DNA from 4 places in the Streptomyces sp. NPDC058664 genome. Region 4 is predicted to be linked to each of the others. Evidence: riboswitches for the same ligand, from Rfam matches in the RefSeq annotation. Region 4 holds a riboswitch; each other region holds the start of a gene.
The links. Region 4 has a riboswitch for cobalamin ahead of ACFWUY_RS06760 (energy-coupling factor ABC transporter permease). Riboswitches for the same ligand answer to the same signal wherever they lie in the genome.
Positions count from the first base shown of each region.

Region 1: it holds a riboswitch for cobalamin, as region 4 does, so the genes downstream of both, cobN (cobaltochelatase subunit CobN) here and ACFWUY_RS06760 (energy-coupling factor ABC transporter permease) in region 4, are expected to answer to the same signal.
Region 2: it holds a riboswitch for cobalamin, as region 4 does, so the genes downstream of both, ACFWUY_RS29275 (ribonucleoside-diphosphate reductase subunit alpha) here and ACFWUY_RS06760 (energy-coupling factor ABC transporter permease) in region 4, are expected to answer to the same signal.
Region 3: it holds a riboswitch for cobalamin, as region 4 does, so the genes downstream of both, ACFWUY_RS15855 (ABC transporter substrate-binding protein) here and ACFWUY_RS06760 (energy-coupling factor ABC transporter permease) in region 4, are expected to answer to the same signal.

Region 1 is NZ_JBHXRW010000012.1:30,036-34,237, forward strand. Features, by position in the region: gene cobN (cobaltochelatase subunit CobN) at 1-2,369, opposite strand, end outside; cobalamin riboswitch at 2,409-2,537, opposite strand; gene cobG (precorrin-3B synthase) at 2,624-3,886, shown strand; gene ACFWUY_RS12485 (precorrin-8X methylmutase) at 3,883-4,202, shown strand, end outside.
Region 2 is NZ_JBHXRW010000043.1:64,700-68,901, reverse strand. Features, by position in the region: gene mctP (monocarboxylate uptake permease MctP) at 1-1,543, shown strand, start outside; gene ACFWUY_RS29280 (GNAT family N-acetyltransferase) at 1,631-2,131, shown strand; cobalamin riboswitch at 2,180-2,318, shown strand; gene ACFWUY_RS29275 (ribonucleoside-diphosphate reductase subunit alpha) at 2,451-4,202, shown strand, end outside.
Region 3 is NZ_JBHXRW010000016.1:137,327-141,528, forward strand. Features, by position in the region: gene ACFWUY_RS15845 (ABC transporter ATP-binding protein) at 1-212, opposite strand, end outside; gene ACFWUY_RS15850 (FecCD family ABC transporter permease) at 209-1,246, opposite strand; gene ACFWUY_RS15855 (ABC transporter substrate-binding protein) at 1,309-2,373, opposite strand; cobalamin riboswitch at 2,460-2,585, opposite strand; gene ACFWUY_RS15860 (cold-shock protein) at 2,704-2,907, opposite strand; gene ACFWUY_RS15865 (beta-glucosidase) at 3,069-4,202, opposite strand, start outside.
Region 4 is NZ_JBHXRW010000005.1:220,409-224,610, forward strand. Features, by position in the region: gene cbiQ (cobalt ECF transporter T component CbiQ) at 1-613, opposite strand, end outside; gene ACFWUY_RS06755 (energy-coupling factor ABC transporter substrate-binding protein) at 620-1,030, opposite strand; gene ACFWUY_RS06760 (energy-coupling factor ABC transporter permease) at 1,030-1,725, opposite strand; cobalamin riboswitch at 1,754-1,988, opposite strand; gene ACFWUY_RS06765 (PTS-dependent dihydroxyacetone kinase phosphotransferase subunit DhaM) at 2,026-2,436, opposite strand; gene dhaL (dihydroxyacetone kinase subunit DhaL) at 2,433-3,053, opposite strand; gene dhaK (dihydroxyacetone kinase subunit DhaK) at 3,080-4,072, opposite strand.

The DNA of each region.
Region 1 (4,202 bases), on a different contig from region 4:
CCGCCGTTCAGGGCGTGCACGGCGTGCGTCAGTTCGTCGGTGGTGGCGGCAAGCCGCGGCACGACCTGCTCGCAGGCGAAGCGGAGGACGGCGTGCACCTCGGGGCCGTACGCGGCGGCGACCGTCGCGACCGCGTCCACGGACCAGCCCGCCGCCTCCATCGCCTCGACCAGCTCGCGGGCCTTCGCCTCCGCCTCGTCGGCGGTGGTGCGGGTCGCGGCCGACTCGTCGAGGCCGAGCGCCTCGCGCAGACCGGGCAGGGCCTGCGTGCCGCCCCAGATCTGGCGGGCGCGCAGGATGGAGAGGACCAGGTTGACCCGGGCCTCGCCCTCCGGGGCGCCGCCGAGGACGTGCAGACCGTCGCGGATCTGCGCGTCCTTGACCTCGCACAGCCAGCCGTCGACGTGCAGCAGGAAGTCGTCGAAGCCGTCGTCCTCCGGGCGCTCCTGGAGGCCGAGGTCGTGGTCGAGCTTGGCGGCCTGGATCAGCGTCCAGATCTGGGCGCGGATCGCGGGCAGCTTCGCCGGGTCCATGGAGGAGATCTGCGCGTACTCGTCGAGCAGCTGCTCCAGGCGCGCGATGTCGCCGTACGAGTCGGCGCGGGCCATCGGCGGCACCAGGTGGTCGACGAGGGTCGCGTGGACGCGCCGCTTGGCCTGGGTGCCCTCGCCCGGGTCGTTGACGAGGAAGGGGTAGATCAGCGGGATGTCGCCGAGCGCCGCGTCCGGTCCGCAGGCGGCGGACAGGCCGGCGTTCTTGCCGGGCAGCCACTCCAGGTTGCCGTGCTTGCCCAGGTGGACCATGGCGTCGGCGCCGAAGCCGCCGTCCTCGGCGCGGGCGGCGATCCAGCGGTAGGCGGCGAGGTAGTGGTGGGACGGCGGGAGATCGGGGTCGTGGTAGATCGCGATCGGGTTCTCGCCGAAGCCGCGCGGCGGCTGGATGAGGATCAGCAGGTTCCCGCGCCGCAGGGCGGCGAGGACGATGTCGCCCTCCGGGTTGCGCGAGCGGTCGAGGAACATCTCGCCCGGCGCCGGGCCCCAGTGCTCCTCGACGTGGGTGCGGAGCTCCTCGGGGAGCGTCGCGTACCAGCGCTTGTAGTCGGCGGCCGGGATGCGGACCGGGTTGCGGGCGAGCTGCTCCTCCGTCAGCCAGTCCTGGTCGTGGCCGCCGGCCTCGATGAGCGCGTAGATCAGCTCGTCGCCGTCGCCGGAGACCAGGCCGGGAAGCTCCTCGGCGGGCCCGAAGTCGTACCCCTCGGCGATCAGACGGCGCAGGAGGGAGACGGCGGACGCGGGGGTGTCGAGGCCGACGGCGTTGCCGATGCGGGAGTGCTTCGTCGGGTACGCGGAGAGGACGAGCGCCAGCTTCTTCTCGGCGTTCGGGATGTGGCGGAGCCGGGCGTGCCGTACGGCGATCCCGGCGACGCGGGCCGCGCGCTCGGCGTCGGCCACGTACGCGGGCAGGCCGTCCTCGTCGATCTCCTTGAAGGAGAACGGGACGGTGATGAGCCGCCCGTCGAACTCGGGCACGGCGACCTGACTGGCGGCGTCCAGCGGGGAGAGGCCCTCGTCGTTCTCCTCCCAGGCGGCGCGCGAGCCGGTGAGGCAGAGCGCCTGGAGGATCGGCACGTCGAGCGCGGCGAGCGCCCCCGCGTCCCAGGCCTCCTCGTCGCCGCCGGCCTGCGCCTGGGCGGGCTTGGTGCCGCCGGCGGCGAGGACGGTGGTGACGATGGCGTCGACTCCGCGCAGCTCGGCGAGGAGCTCGTCCTCCGGGGCCCGCAGGGAGGCCACGTACAGCGGGAGGGCCCGCGCGCCGGCGTCCTCGATGGCGTCGCACAGGGCGCCGACGAAGGCGGTGTTCCCGCTCATGTGGTGGGCGCGGTAGTAGAGCACGGCGATGGTCGGGCCGCTGTCGTTCTTCGCGACCCGGTCGAGGGGACCCCAGGTGGGGGCGGCGGCCGGGGCCTCGAAGCCGTGGCCGGTGAGCAGGACGGTGTCGGAGAGGAAGCGGGCCAGCTGCTCCAGGTTCCCGGGGCCGCCGTGCGCGAGATAGGCGTGCGCCTCGGTGGCGACGCCGACGGGGACGGTGGACGTCTCCATCAGCTGCGCGTCGGGCGCCTGTTCGCCGCTGAGGACGACCACGGGCTTTCCGGCGGCGCGGACCGCGTCGAGACCGTCCTCCCAGGAGCGGAGCCCGCCGAGGAGGCGGACGACGACGAGGTCGGCGCCGTCGAGGAGGCCGGGCAGTTCGGCGAGGGGAAGGCGGGCGGGGTTGGCGAAGCGGTACTCCACCGGGCCGCCGGCCGAGGCGGCGTTCGCCGCGCGGGCGCTGAGCAGGTCGGTGTCGGAGTGCGACAGCAGCAGAAGCATGGCGAGCGCAGGCCTTCCTCGGGGTTGTCCGCGCCCCGGGTGGTCGTGTGGACGGCAGGAGTTCCTGACTCACCCGTTCCGTCGTGCCTGGTACGGGCTCACAGTGGCGGGACCGCGCCGGATTCTCACCGGGCTTCCTCCCCGGGGTCCTGGGACCCCATGCCGAACTGCATCCTAGATCGTGGCGCCGAGGGCCGGGGCGGGCCGCCGAGTCGGCCTGATCACACCCGGTGGGCGCCCGGTTCCCCGTGGGTATGCTCGCCGCCATGCCGCCCACCCCACCCACGACGCCCGAACCGGGCGAAGCTCGCATACGGGACCGTGGCGACGCCTGCCCCGGGGCGCTGCGCCTGCACCCCGCCGAGGACGGCCGCCTGGCCCGACTCCGCCTGCCCGCAGGTAGATTGACGTTCCGTCAGGTCGAAGCCCTCGCGACGGCGGCGGAGACGCTCGGCGACGGGCGGGTCAGCATCACCTCGCGCGGCAACGCGGAGCTGCGCGGTCTCGGCGAGGGCTGCGGGGCGGAGCTCGCCGGCCTCCTCGACGAGGCGGGCCTGCTGCCCTCCCCCACCCACGAACGCGTCCGCAACATCGTCGCCTCGCCGACCGCCGGACTCGACGGACTCGGCCACGCGGACGTGCAGTTGTGGGCGCGCGACCTTGACGCCGCGCTGTGCTCCGAGCCCCGGGCGGCGGCGCTTTCCGGCCGTTTCCTGTTCGTCCTGGACGACGGGCGCGGGGACGTGGCCGGGCTCGGCGGCGATGTGAAGTTGATCGCAGACGCGGACGGGACCGCCGTGCTGTGGCCCGGCGGCCGGCAGGTCTTCCGGCTCGCCGCCGCCGACGCCGTCCGCGCCGCCCTCGCCGCCGCCCTCGCGTTCCTCGACGCCGCCGACGCGGCCGGGAACGGCGCCTGGCGGCCCCGTGAACTGCCCGACGCCCACGTCCCGGACTGGGCCGGGGCCCTGGCGCGCGCCGGGATCGCGGCCGAGGCCCTGCCCGTACCGCCGACGCCGTTCTCCCCGCCGCCCGCGCCCGGAGCCCTCGGGGACGGCGGCCTGTACGTCCTCGCGCCGCTCGGCCGGCTGACCGCCGCCCAGCTGCGGGCGCTGCTGCCGGCCGACGAGGTCCGGTTCACACCGTGGCGGGGGGTGGTCGTGGTGGAAACCGGAACAGGGGCCGCCGCGGATCGCCTGGACGCCCTGGAGACGTACGGCCTCATCACCCGCCCCGACGCACCCGGCGCCGGAGTCACCGCCTGCACCGGGCGCCCCGGCTGCGCCAAGTCCCTCGCCGACGTACGTACGGACGCTCTCGCCGCGCCCCCCGGGCCGCTGCCCGTGCACTTCTCCGGGTGCGAGCGGCGCTGCGGACACCCGTACGGCGGCTGGATCGAGGTCCTCGCCACCGGCGAGGACACCTATCTGGTGGACGGCGCGCCCACCTCCCGTACCTCCCTGTCAGAAGCCGTCGCGGCGGCCCGCACCCCCGTCGGCCCCACGCCCCCCACGAGATGAGCGAGAGCGACACGATGTTCGACTACGAGAAGGACGGGGCGGAGATCTACCGCCGGTCCTTTGCCACGATCCGCGCCGAGGCGGACCTCGCGGGCCTGCCCGCCGACGTCGCCCAGGTGGCGGTCCGGATGATCCACGCCTGCGGCATGACCGACCTCGTGCAGGACATCGCCTACTCCCCCGGGGTCGTCGCGAACGCCCGCGCCGCGCTCCGCGCCGGTGCCCCGATCCTCTGTGACGCCCAGATGGTCGCCAGCGGTGTCACCCGCAAGCGGCTGCCCGCCGACAACGAGGTGCTCTGCGCGCTCTCCGACCC
Region 2 (4,202 bases), on a different contig from region 4:
GCGCTGGCGCAGGGCCGAGAACGAGAACAGCCTCGACGAATGGGGCCTGGGCGGCCGGTCGTTCGGCACCTGGGTGACCTGGTTCCTGCTCGGCGGCGACCTCTACACCGCGTACACCTTCGTCGCCGTCCCGGCGGCCATCTACGCGGCGGGCGCGGCCGGCTTCTTCGCCGTGCCGTACACGATCCTGATCTACCCGCTGATCTTCACCTTCCTGCCGCGCCTCTGGTCGGTCTCGCACAAGCACGGGTACGTCACCACCTCGGACTTCGTGCGCGGCCGCTTCGGCTCCAAGAGCCTGTCCCTCGCGGTGGCGGTCACCGGCATCCTCGCCACCATGCCGTACATCGCGCTCCAGCTCGTCGGCATCCAGGCCGTCCTGGACGTGATGGGCGTCGGCGGCGGCGAGACCACCCACTGGTTCATCAAGGACCTGCCGCTGCTCATCGCCTTCGGCGTCCTCGCGGCGTACACGTACTCCTCGGGCCTGCGCGCCCCCGCGCTCATCGCCTTCGTCAAGGACACCCTGATCTACATCGTCATCGCGGTGGCGATCATCTACATCCCGATCAAGCTGGGCGGCTTCGACGAGATCTTCGCCAAGGCGAGCGAGGCGTACGCGCAGACCAACCCGGCGACCGACAAGCCGCGTGGTTCGGTCGTCCCCGGCGAGGCCGGCCAGTGGACGTACGCGACGCTCGCGCTCGGCTCGGCGCTCGCGCTGTTCATGTACCCGCACTCCATCACGGCGACCCTGTCGTCCCGGAGCCGCGAGGTCATCCGCCGCAACACCACGATCCTGCCGCTGTACTCGCTGATGCTGGGCCTGCTCGCGCTGCTCGGCTTCATGGCGATCGCCGCCGGGATCCAGGTGAAGAACGGGCAGCTCGCCATTCCGCAGCTCTTCGAGACGATGTTCCCCGACTGGTTCGCGGGCGTCGCGTTCGCCGCGATCGGCATCGGCGCGCTCGTCCCGGCGGCGATCATGTCGATCGCCGCGGCCAACCTCTTCACCCGCAACATCTACAAGGACTTCATCAAGAAGGACGCGACCCCGGCGCAGGAGACCAAGGTCTCCAAGCTGGTCTCGCTCCTGGTGAAGGTCGGCGCGCTCGCCTTCGTCCTCACCATGGACAAGACGGTCGCGATCAACTTCCAGCTGCTCGGCGGCATCTGGATCCTGCAGACCTTCCCGGCCCTCGTCGGCGGCCTGTTCACCCGCTGGTTCCACCGCTGGGCGCTGCTCGCCGGCTGGGCCGTCGGCATGGTCTACGGCACGGTCGCCGCGTACGGCGTCGCCAGCCCGACCCAGAAGCACTTCGGCGGCTCCTCCGCCGAGATCCCGGGCATCGGCGAGATCGGCTACATCGGCCTCACCGCCTTCGTCCTGAACGTCGTCGTCACGGTCGTCCTCACCTTCGTCCTCAAGGCCGTCAAGGCTCCCGAGGGCATCGACGAGACGTCCCCGTCCGACTACACGGCGGACGCCGGTGACCCCGGCGTGCAGACCGAGCTGCCGAAGGTCGGCGCCGAGACGCACTGACCGGACGGAACGGCCGCACGCGGGCCCGGGACCTCCACCAGGGGATCCCGGGCCTCTTCGCGTCTCCCTCCGAGGCACACTTCCCTCATGGACTTCACGATCAGGGCAGTACGGCCCGAGGAGTACGAGGCGCTCGGCGAACTCACCGCGAGCATCTACCTGAACGACGGACTGCTGAAGTACGGGGCCCAGGACTCCTATCTGGAGGTGCTCCGGGACACCGCGCGGCGGGCCCGCGAGAGCGAGGTGCTCGTCGCCGAGGACGCCGACGGCCGGCTCGTCGGCGGAGTGACCTTCGCCACCGGCAACACCCCCTGGGCGGACATCGCGGTCGCGGGCGAGGCCGAGTTCCGGATGCTCGCCGTCGCCCGGGAGGCCCGCGGCCGGGGCGTCGGCGAGGCCCTCGTACGGACCTGCGTCGAGCGCGCGCGAGCCCTGCCCGGGTGCGAGCGGATCGTGCTCTCCACGGACACGACGATGGTCGCCGCGCACCGGATGTACGACCGCCTCGGCTTCGTCCGCACCCCGCACCGGGACTGGTCGCCGATCCGCGACCATCTTCTGCTCACCTACGCCCTGGAGTTCTGAGCCGAGGGGCGACACAACATGTGGGGGGTGCCACGAGCGGCGCCCCCCACATGTATGCTCAACCTCGCTGTCGACGCAGGGGAATCCGGCGCGAATCCGGAACTGTCCCGCAACGGTGTGCTTCATACGGATACGACGTTTTCGTACGAGGTGAGTCCGAGGACCTGCCGACAGCGCACCCGGTCCGTCCGTTCCGGGTGCCACTGACGTCCGGGCCTCGCGGAGTGGGCCGGTGGAAGCGTCGCGTCCGGCGTTACGGATGCCCGTCTGCCCGCCTTCCCCCGCCGCGGCCCCGAGCCGAGCGAGGGAGAGCCCCCACGTGACCATCGCGCCCGCCGATCCGGCTTCCGCCGAGGTTTCCGCGGTCGAGAGCGACGGCCCCGGGACCGTACTGCTGCGGACCCTGACCGACCTCACCGCCGATCTCCCCGACACCGACCCCGGCAAGGTCGCCGCCGCCGCGCTTCGCGGCCGCAGCGCCGCGTCGGACGAGGCGGAGCTGCGCGAGCTGGCCACCGAGGCGGCCGCCGGCCTGATCGCCGAGGACCCGGCGTACTCCCGGCTCGCCGCCCGGCTCCTGACGATCACCATCGCCGACGAGGCGGCCGGCCAGGGCTCGGTCTCCTTCTCCGCCTCCGTCGCCGTCGGCCACCGCGAGGGCCTGATCGCCGACCGCACCGCCGCGTTCGTCGCCCTGCACGCGGCCCGCCTGGACGCGACGATCGACCCGGCCGGCGACGACCGCTTCGGCTACTTCGGTCTGCGCACCCTCTACTCGCGCTACCTGCTGCGCCACCCGATCACCCGCAAGGTCATCGAGACCCCGCAGCACTTCATGCTGCGCGTCGCCTCCGGTCTGGCCGAGGACGACTCGGTCCGCGCGCTCGACGAGGTGGCCGCGCTGTACGGCCTGATGAGCCGTCTCGACTACCTCCCCTCCTCCCCCACCCTCTTCAACTCCGGCACCCGCCACCCGCAGATGTCCTCCTGCTACCTCCTGGACTCCCCGCAGGACGAGCTGGACTCCATCTACGACCGCTACCACCAGGTGGCGCGCCTCTCGAAGCACGCGGGCGGCATCGGCCTCTCGTACTCCCGCATCCGGGCGCGCGGTTCGCTGATCCGCGGCACCAACGGGCACTCCAACGGCATCGTGCCGTTCCTGAAGACGCTCGACGCCTCCGTCGCCGCCGTGAACCAGGGCGGCCGCCGCAAGGGCGCCGCCGCCGTCTACCTGGAGACCTGGCACGCGGACATCGAGGAGTTCCTCGAACTCCGCGACAACACGGGCGAGGACCAGCGCCGTACGCACAACCTGAACCTGGCGCACTGGATCCCGGACGAGTTCATGCGCCGGGTCAACGCGGACGCCGACTGGTCGCTGTTCTCCCCGGCGGACGTGCCCGAGCTCGTCGACCTGTGGGGCGAGGAGTTCGACGCCGCCTACCGCGCCGCCGAAGCCAAGGGCCTGGCCCGCAAGACCATGCCGGCCCGTGACCTGTACGGCCGGATGATGCGGACCCTGGCCCAGACCGGCAACGGCTGGATGACCTTCAAGGACGCCTCGAACCGGACGGCCAACCAGACCGCCGAGCCCGGCACCGTCGTCCACTCCTCCAACCTGTGCACCGAGATCATCGAGGTCACGAACGACGGCGAGACGGCCGTCTGCAACCTCGGCTCGGTCAACCTCGGCGCCTTCGTGGACCAGGGAGCCGACGGCGGGGACATCGACTGGGAGCGGCTCGACGCCACCGTCCGCACGGCCGTCACCTTCCTCGACCGGGTCGTCGACATCAACTTCTACCCGACCGAGCAGGCGGGCCGCTCCAACGCCCGCTGGCGGCCGGTGGGCCTGGGCGCGATGGGCCTCCAGGACGTCTTCTTCCAGCTGAAGCTGCCGTTCGACTCGGCGGAGGCCCGCGCCCTGTCGACGAAGATCGCCGAGCGCATCATGCTGGCGGCCTACGAGGCCTCCGCCGACCTCGCCGAGCGCAACGGCCCGCTGCCGGCCTGGGACAAGACCCGCACCGCCCGTGGCGTCCTGCACCCCGACCACTACGACGTGGAA
Region 3 (4,202 bases), on a different contig from region 4:
GAGTCGGGGGCGAGGACGCCCGCGAGGAGGCGCAGGAGGGTCGACTTCCCCGAGCCGTTGGGCCCGAGGAGGCCGGTGACGGTGCCGGGCGTGAGGGTGACGCTGACCCCGTCGAGGACGAGGGTGCCGCCCGCGGTGCGCGAGACCCGGTCGGCGCGGAGTCCGAGGCTCGGGCTCGGAATCGGAGCGGTCGGAGTCGGGCCCGCGGTCATCGGGAGCTCCTGGTGCGGTACAGGACGAGGACGAAGGCCGGGACGCCGATCAGCGAGGTCACCACGCCCACCGGCACCTCCTGGGGGTCGAGGACCGTGCGGGCGAGCGTGTCGGCCCAGACCAGGAACACCGCCCCGGCCAGGGCGGTGACCGGCAGCAGCCGCGCGTGCCCGGGGCCCGCCAGGGCCCGGGCGGCGTGCGGCAGGACGAGGCCGACGAAGCCGATCGCTCCGGCGGCGGAGACCAGCGCGGCCGTCAGGAGGGCGGTGACGCACAGCAGGACGAGCCTCGTGCGGGTGACGGCGACCCCCAGCGCGGCGGCGGCGTCCTCGCCGAACGCGAACGCGTCCAGGGTCCGCGCGTGCCCGCCGCACACCAGCAGGGCCGCCGCGAGCACCGCCCCGCACACCCCCACGTCGCTCCAGCCGGCCCCGCCGAGCGAGCCGAGCAGCCAGAAGAGCACGCCCCGTGTGGTCTCGGCGTCCGCCGCCGTCATCACGACGAAGGAGGTGAGGGCGGAGAAGAGCTGCATCGCGGCGACGCCCGCGAGCACCACCCGGTCCGTCGAACCGCCGAGGGTGTGGCTGAGCAGCAGGACGAGCGCGAAGGAGAGCACCGCGCCGAGGAACGCCCCTCCGGTGACGGAGAGGACGCCTCCGCCGACGCCGAGGACGACGACCGCGACCGCGCCGGTCGAGGCGCCGGAGGAGACCCCGAGCACGAAGGGGTCGGCGAGCGGGTTGCGCAGCAGCGACTGCATCACCGCGCCGCAGACCGCGAGTCCGGCTCCGCAGACGGCGGCGAGGAGGGTACGGGGCAGCCGCAGCTCCCACACGATGCCGTCCCGGATCGGCGAGACCTCCGGGACCTCCCCGCCGAGGTGGGCGGCGACCACGGCCCACACGTCGCCGACGCCGATGTCCGCGGGACCGATGGTGATCGCGACGGCCACCGAAGCGGCCAGGACGGCGAGCCCGGTCACCGTCCACAACAGCGCCGCGCCCCCTCCGCGTGCGACACCCCCTCCGCGCAGGACGCCGGACGGAACGACGGACCCGTCGGGTCGAACGTCGGTCTCGCCGGGCGGGAGCGCCGTCACTTCGCGAGGCCGTACGAGCGGAGGGCCGCCGCCACCTTCTCGACGCCCTCGACGGTGCGGACGGTGGGGTTCATGGCCTGGCCGCTGAGCAGGACGTACCGCTTCTTCCGTACCGCCGTCATGTTCCGGGTGACCGGGTCGGACTCCAGGAACTCGATCTTCTTCGCGGCGCTCTCGGCCGACTGCGAACGGCGGGTCAGGTCGCCGATGACGAGGACGTCGGGGTCGCGGTCGGCGACCGTCTCCCAGTTGACCTGCGGCCACTCCGCGCGCGTGTCGTCGAAGACGTTCTTCGCACCGAGGGCGTCGGTGACGATGCCGGGGGCGCCGCAACAGCCCGCCATGTAGGGCGCTTCGGCGTCGGAGAACCAGTAGAGGACCGTGGCGTCCGTGAAATCTCCGTCTGAAGTCGCCTTCGCCACACGGGACTTCAGTTCCGCGACGAGCTTCTCGCCGCGCTCCGGGACAGCGAACACCCGGGCCAGGTCGCGTATCTCGCCGTACACGGTGTCCATGGTCAGGGGCCGGATGCGGACTCCGTCGCCGTCGCCGCTGTTGTCCTTGCCGACGCAGTCGGTGGGCGAGAGGTAGGTGGGGACGCCGAGCTCCTCGAACCGCTCGCGGGGAGCCACCCCGCCCTTGCCGAGGGTGTACGCGAAGGAGGCGGCGGCGAAGTCGGGCTCGGCGTCGAGCACCTTCTCGAAGGAGGGGTAGCGGTCGGCGAGGCGCGGTACCTTCGCGTTCTCCTTCTCGAGTCCCTCGAGCACCGGGTCCGTCCAGGTGGCGGTGCCCGCCATGCGGTCGGCCAGGCCGAGGGAGAGCATGATCTCCGCCGACCCCTGGTCGAGGGCGACGGCCCGCCGCGGAGGCCGGTCGACCGTGACCCGGCGGCCGCAGTTGTCGTCGATCGTCACGGGGTACCCCTGGCGCGGGCCCCCGGTCGTGTTCACCGTGTTCTCCGTGGGCCGTGCGGCGGATCCGCCGCCGCATCCGGTCACGGTCAGGAGCAGGGCGCCGGCCAGGAACAGGGCGGCGGAGCGGGCGGGGTGTGCGAAGGGCACGGGGACTTCCTCTGCGGCCACGGCTCATACGCGGAGCCTGTCGTACGGTGCTCCCCGGACGACGGCGTGCCGCCGGGGCCGCCAGCAGGTCTTCGGACTCGGGGTCAGCCGGACGGAGCGCCTTCCCGGGCCCGTCGTGCCGCCCAGTGGCCGATGCTCCGCCCGTCGCCCTCACCGCTGCGCGTCAGTTCCGGTCTCGCACCGGATTCCCTGACCCGTGCACGTACCCGTCCGGGTGCGTACAAAGGTGCGACTGGCCTCGGCACAGTACCACCGGCCCGCTCCCCCGCCCGGGGGCGCCGCCGGTGGCACGGTCGTGCCGGCGGGGCGTCAGACGCGCAGTTCCTTCGCCTCGAAACGGCCCTCGCCGAGGACCAGGACGAAGGAGACCTGCTGCCCTTCGGAGAGGTGCTGCTCCTCCTCGATGTCCTCGGCGCTGAAGTAGACCTGCTCCTCGGAGCCCACGGGAACGACGAACCCGTACCCGCCGGCGCGGTTGAAGGAGTGCACGAACCCATTGCTTCTGCCGTCCACGGCGGCCTCCTCGTCGTCACCGGCGACGCGGCCGAGGGGGAGGTCGCGCCCGTCCCGGCCGCATTCGCGTCTCAGGGGACTCTTACCCCGCCGGATCGCTCTTCGCCCGCCGGCCGGCGCGGGCGGGTGATGCCGCCCGGGCCCCGTCCGGGCCGCCGTGGTCAGTCGCCGGTACGCGGATCGACCCGGAACGCGGCGTGCAGGGCACGGTGGTGGTCGACGTACCGCACCGGGCCGGTGAGGGCCACCCGGGCGGTCAGTCGTGGTTCGGTGCTGGAGGCGCTGAGCCGCAGCTCCAGCTCTCCCGGTTCCACCGCGCGCCGCCCGTCGCGGCCGGTGAACGAGGCGAGGTCGGCGGGGACGGCCACCCGGATCCGCTTCTGCTCCCCGGCGGCCAGGTCGAGCCGTTCGTAGCCGATGAGGCGCTGGAGGGGCTGGACCACGGAGGCCACGGGGTCGTGGAGGTAGAGCTGCACGAGCTCGCTGCCGGCGCGGTCGCCGGTGTTGCGCACGGTGAGGGCGAGGTGGAACGTGCCGTCGGTGGGGGCCTCGGGGTTCTCGACGACGAGGTCGTCCCACGCGAAGGTGGTGTAGGTCAGGCCGTGTCCGAAGCCGTAGGCGGGTGTCGGGTCGATGCTGGAGACGTCGCCGGCGTGGCCGAGGCGGGCGGCGAGGTAGGTGGACGGCTGGGCGCCGGGGTCGCGGGGCACGCTGACGGGCAGTCGGCCGCTGGGGGCGGTCCGGCCGCTGAGGACGGAGGCGATGGCGGCGGTTCCCGACTCGCCGGGGAAGAAGGACTGGACGACGGCGGCGGACTCGTCGGCCGCGCGGCCGAGCGCGTAGGGCCGTCCGGCCAGCAGCGTGGTCACGACCGGTGTGCCGGTGTCGAGGAGCGCGTCGAGGAGCCGCTGCTGCGCTCCGGGCAGGGTGAGCGATCCCGCGTCGCAGCCCTCGCCGCTGGTGCCGCGGCCGAAGAGCCCGGCGCGGTCGCCGAGCGCCGCGACGACGAGGTCGGCGCCGCGGGCCGCCGCCACGGCCTCGGCGATGCCCTCGGTCCCCGCGTCGTCGATGCCGGTGCCCCGCGCCACGGTGATCTCGGCCGCGGGGAACTCCGTCCGGAGCGTGTCGTGAAGGGTCGGCAGGTCGATGCCGAGGGGGACGCCGGGGTGCTGTCCGCCGACGTGGACGGGGAAGGAGTAGCAGCCGAGGACGGCGGTGGGGACTTCGGCGTTGGGGCCGATCAGGGCGATGCGGCGGGGGGTGCGCGGGTCGAGCGGGAGGGTGCCGTCGTTGCG
Region 4 (4,202 bases):
CGAGCCCCGACTGCAGGCGCTGCGCCCGGTCGAAGGCCCGCACGAACGTGGTCGCGCCGAGCCCCGCGAGCGAACGCCAGGTCGCGGCCCGGGTGGTGTGCCCGAGCCGGGCCGCCTGCGCCTGCCGGATCTTGGACAGCGAGTCGAGGAGCAGGAAGATGATCCGGTACATCACGAGGGCCACGTCCACCACGGGCGCCGGCACCCCGGCCCGGACCAGCCGGGGAAGGACGTCGGAGACCGGCGTGGTGAACGCGAACAGCAGCACCCCGAGCGAGGCCGACGCGGTCCGCAGCAGCAGCTCGACCGCCTGCGCCGGACCGCCCGGGGCGAACGCGACCGCGCCCCGGGCACCGCCCACCTCGAACAGCAGCGGAATCGCACCCGTGACACAGAACCCGAGCGGGACGCGGAACGCCCGCCACAGCGCCCGTCCCGGCACACCGGCCGGGCCGAGCAGCACCCCGAGCGTGACCGCGGCCACGAGCGGCGCGCCCGGCCACGGCGGCAGAGAGACCGCGCACAGGGTCAGACCGAAGCCGAGCAGCGCCTTCTCGGCGGGATGACGGCGGCGCCAGCGACTGCTGTGCGCCGCCGCGTCGATCGGCAGCATCGGCGGCTACGCGCCCGGCTCGCCGGGGCCCCCGGGGGAGCCCCCGTCCGGCGAGGCCTTCCTTTCGGCCGCCACGCTGCCCGTACCGTGAGGGGCCTTCACCCCGGCCGCCTCCGCCAGGGCCGCCCCCTGCCTGCGGCCTCGCCGCAGGCCGAAGTAGTACGCCAGGACGCCGGCACCCAGCGCGGCCTGGAGGGAGAACAGCGCGGACTCGATCTCCCCGGACGGCGGCTCGTACAAGGGGCTGAACCACGGCTCGTAGTCCGGGTGGAGCTCCGTGATCGCGGTCTCCGCCTCCCCGTCCGCCCCCGTGAACGGCTCCTCCTTGTGGTCCCCGAGCCCCAGCGCGAGCGGCAGTACCGCGAGCGCCGCGACGACGAGCAGCAGCAGGGCGTTGATCCTCGCGTTCCGGCTCATCACGCGGTCGCCTCCTTGCGTCGCTCCGCCGTGCGTCCGCCGAGGACACCGAGCCGGGTCAGTTCGCCCTTGCTGGACTGCGTGAGCAACCGCATCACGAGCACGGTGAGCAGGCCCTCGCTGACAGCCAGGGGGAGCTGCGTCACGGCGAAGATCCCGCCGAACTTGGCGAGCGCCCCGGGCACACCGCTGCCCGGGTCCGGGAAGGCGAGCGCCAGCTGCACGCTGGTCACGCAGTACGTGGACAGGTCGGCGACGAACGCGCCGAAGAAGACGGCGACCATCAGCGGCGCACCGAACCGGCGCAGCAGCAGGTACGTCCCGTATCCCGCCCAGGGCCCGACGATCGCCATCGAGAAGACGTTCGCACCGAGCGTGGTCAGCCCGCCGTGGGCGAGCAGCAGGGCCTGGAACAGCAGGGTGATCGTCCCGAGGACCGCCATGATCGGCGGCCGGAACAGGATCGCACCCAGACCCGTACCGGTCGGATGCGAACAACTGCCCGTCACGGACGGCAGCTTGAGCGCCGAGAGGACGAAGGTGAAGGCGCCCGAAGCGCCGAGCAGAAGCGTGGACTCGGGGTTCGACCGTACTTCACGGGTCAGCGCGCGGACCCCGTGGACGACGAACGGCGCGGACGCGACGCCCCAGGCGGCCGCGTGCACAGGGGGTAGGTACCCCTCGGCTATATGCATGGTTGGGAGACCCTCTCCAGCACCTCGTGGATGGACAACGCACCCTGGCCGGTCTCCTGGCTGACGGTCATACGCCCGACTCCGCCTTCCCACACCACGACGGTCTCCCGTCGCGGTCCAGTGGCTTCCCCGAGGGCGTTCCCCGCGGGGGTGGAGCCGGACATCCCGATCACAGTGGCGAGGGCCGCACCGGTACTGCACCGGTTTCCCGTACACCAAGGCGCTGTGACACTAGTGCGTTGACCAGGTACATCACAACACGACGGCCACCCTGTGCGGCTTCTCACTCACTCCGCGCAGTCACTCCTTGCGGTAGGCGTACGCCTCCGAGGCCGCCGCCGTCACCGCGTCGATGTCCCCTCCCGCGCTCGCCGTGACCAGCGCGGCGACCGCGCCCTCGACGAACGGCGCGTCCACCAGACGGGAGCCCTCGGGAAGCTCGTCGCCCTCGGCGAGCAGCGCCTTCACGGTGAGCACCGCGCTCCCCAGATCGACCAGGATCGCCACGCCCGCGCCCCGGTCCACGTCCCTCGCCGCCTGGCGGATCAGCTCGGAACTCGTCCCCAGGCCGCCGTCCGGGGCCCCGCCGGCCGGGAGGACCGGCGCCAGGTCACCGCCGCCGGAAAGCCCCCGGGCCAGCTCGGCCACGGCCGTCGCGACGGCGGCACTGTGCGAGACGAGCACGATGCCGACGCGGGTCCCGGCACTCACGACGCCCCCTCCCCACGGGCGGCCTCGTCGAGCGCGGCGAACAGCAGCGCGGAGGACGTGGCCCCCGGATCCTGGTGCCCCACCGACCGCTCGCCCAGATAACTGGCCCTGCCCTTCCGCGCCCGCAGGGGTACGGTCCCGAGGGCGCCCTCCTCGGCGGCGGCGCGGCCCGCCCCGAACGACGCCCGCAGCCCCTCCACGGCCGGAACGAGCGCGTCCAGCATCGTCTTGTCGCCCACCTGGGCACCGCCCAGCTGCGACACGGCGGCCACTCCGGATCCGAGGGCCTCCGCCAGCTGCTCCCGGCTGATCCGGTCCCCGTCGCCCAGCGCCTTGCCGGTACGGCGCAGCAGCGTGCCGTACAGAGGTCCCGACGCGCCGCCCACGGTGGAGATCAGCTGCCGTCCGGCCGTGGTGAGCACCGCGCCGGGCGTCGCCGGCGGCTCCTTGGCGAGGGTCTCCGAGACGGCGGCGAACCCCCGTTTCAGATTCGCGCCGTGGTCGGCGTCGCCGATGGCCGAGTCAAGCTCGGTGAGCCGGTCCGCCTCGCGGTCGACGGCCTCGGCCACCGCGGCCAGCCACCGCACCAGGAAGTCCGCGCCGAAGGTCTCCGTCATTCCGGTCCCCTCTCCCATCCCTCGTCTCACCTGCCCCAGCGCAGCGCGGGCGTCTGTACGGGCGCGTCCCACAGGCGAAGGAGGTCTTCGTCCACTTCGCACAGGGTCACCGAGCAGCCGGCCATGTCGAGCGAGGTCACGTAGTTCCCGACGAGAGTACGGGCGACCGGCACCCGCCGCTCGCCGAGCACACGCTGCACCTCCGCGTTGAAGCCGTACAGCTCCAGGAGCGGGGTGGCGCCCATCCCGTTCACCAGCGCGATCACCGGCCCGGACGGGCGGAGGTCCTCGACGACGACGTCGACGGCGAAGTCCGCGATCTCCCGGGAGGTCATCATCGGCCGCCGCTCACGCCCCGGTTCGCCGTGGATCCCGATGCCCAACTCCAGTTCGCCCGCGGGGAGATCGAAGGTGGGGCTGCCCTTGGCGGGGGTGGTGCAGGCGCTCAGGGCCACGCCGAAGGACCGGCAGCGCCCGTTGACCCGACGGGCGATCGCCTCCACCCGCTCGAGGGGCGCGCCCTCCTCGGCGGCGGCGCCCGCGATCTTCTCCACGAAGAGCGTGCCGCCGGTCCCTCGCCGGCCGGCGGTGTACAGACTGTCCGTGACGGCGACGTCGTCGTCGACGAGGACCTTGGCGACCTGGATGCCCTCGTCCTCCGCGAGCTCCGCCGCCATCTCGAAGTTGAGCACGTCCCCGGTGTAGTTCTTGACGACGAACAACACCCCGGCCCCACTGTCGACGGCAGCCGCGGCCCGCACCATCTGATCGGGCACCGGGGAGGTGAACACCTCCCCGGGGCACGCGGCCGCCAGCATCCCGGGCCCCACGAACCCTCCGTGCAAGGGCTCGTGCCCGGATCCGCCTCCGGAGACCAGCGCGACCTTCCCCGCCACGGGCGCGTCCCGCCGCACCACGACCCGCTGCTCCACGTCCACGGTGAGCTCGGGATGAGCGGCCGCCATCCCCCGCAGCGCGTCGGCGACGACGGTCTCGGGAACGTTGATGAGCATCCTCATGGATACCTCCGGGTGAGATTGACAGGTAAGCCACTGGACAGGGCTTTTGCAGGTCAGAGCAGGCGCGCCGAATTGTTGATCTTGGCGGTTCATGGCGCTGGAGGGCTGCTTCCAGCGGTACTGATGCTGA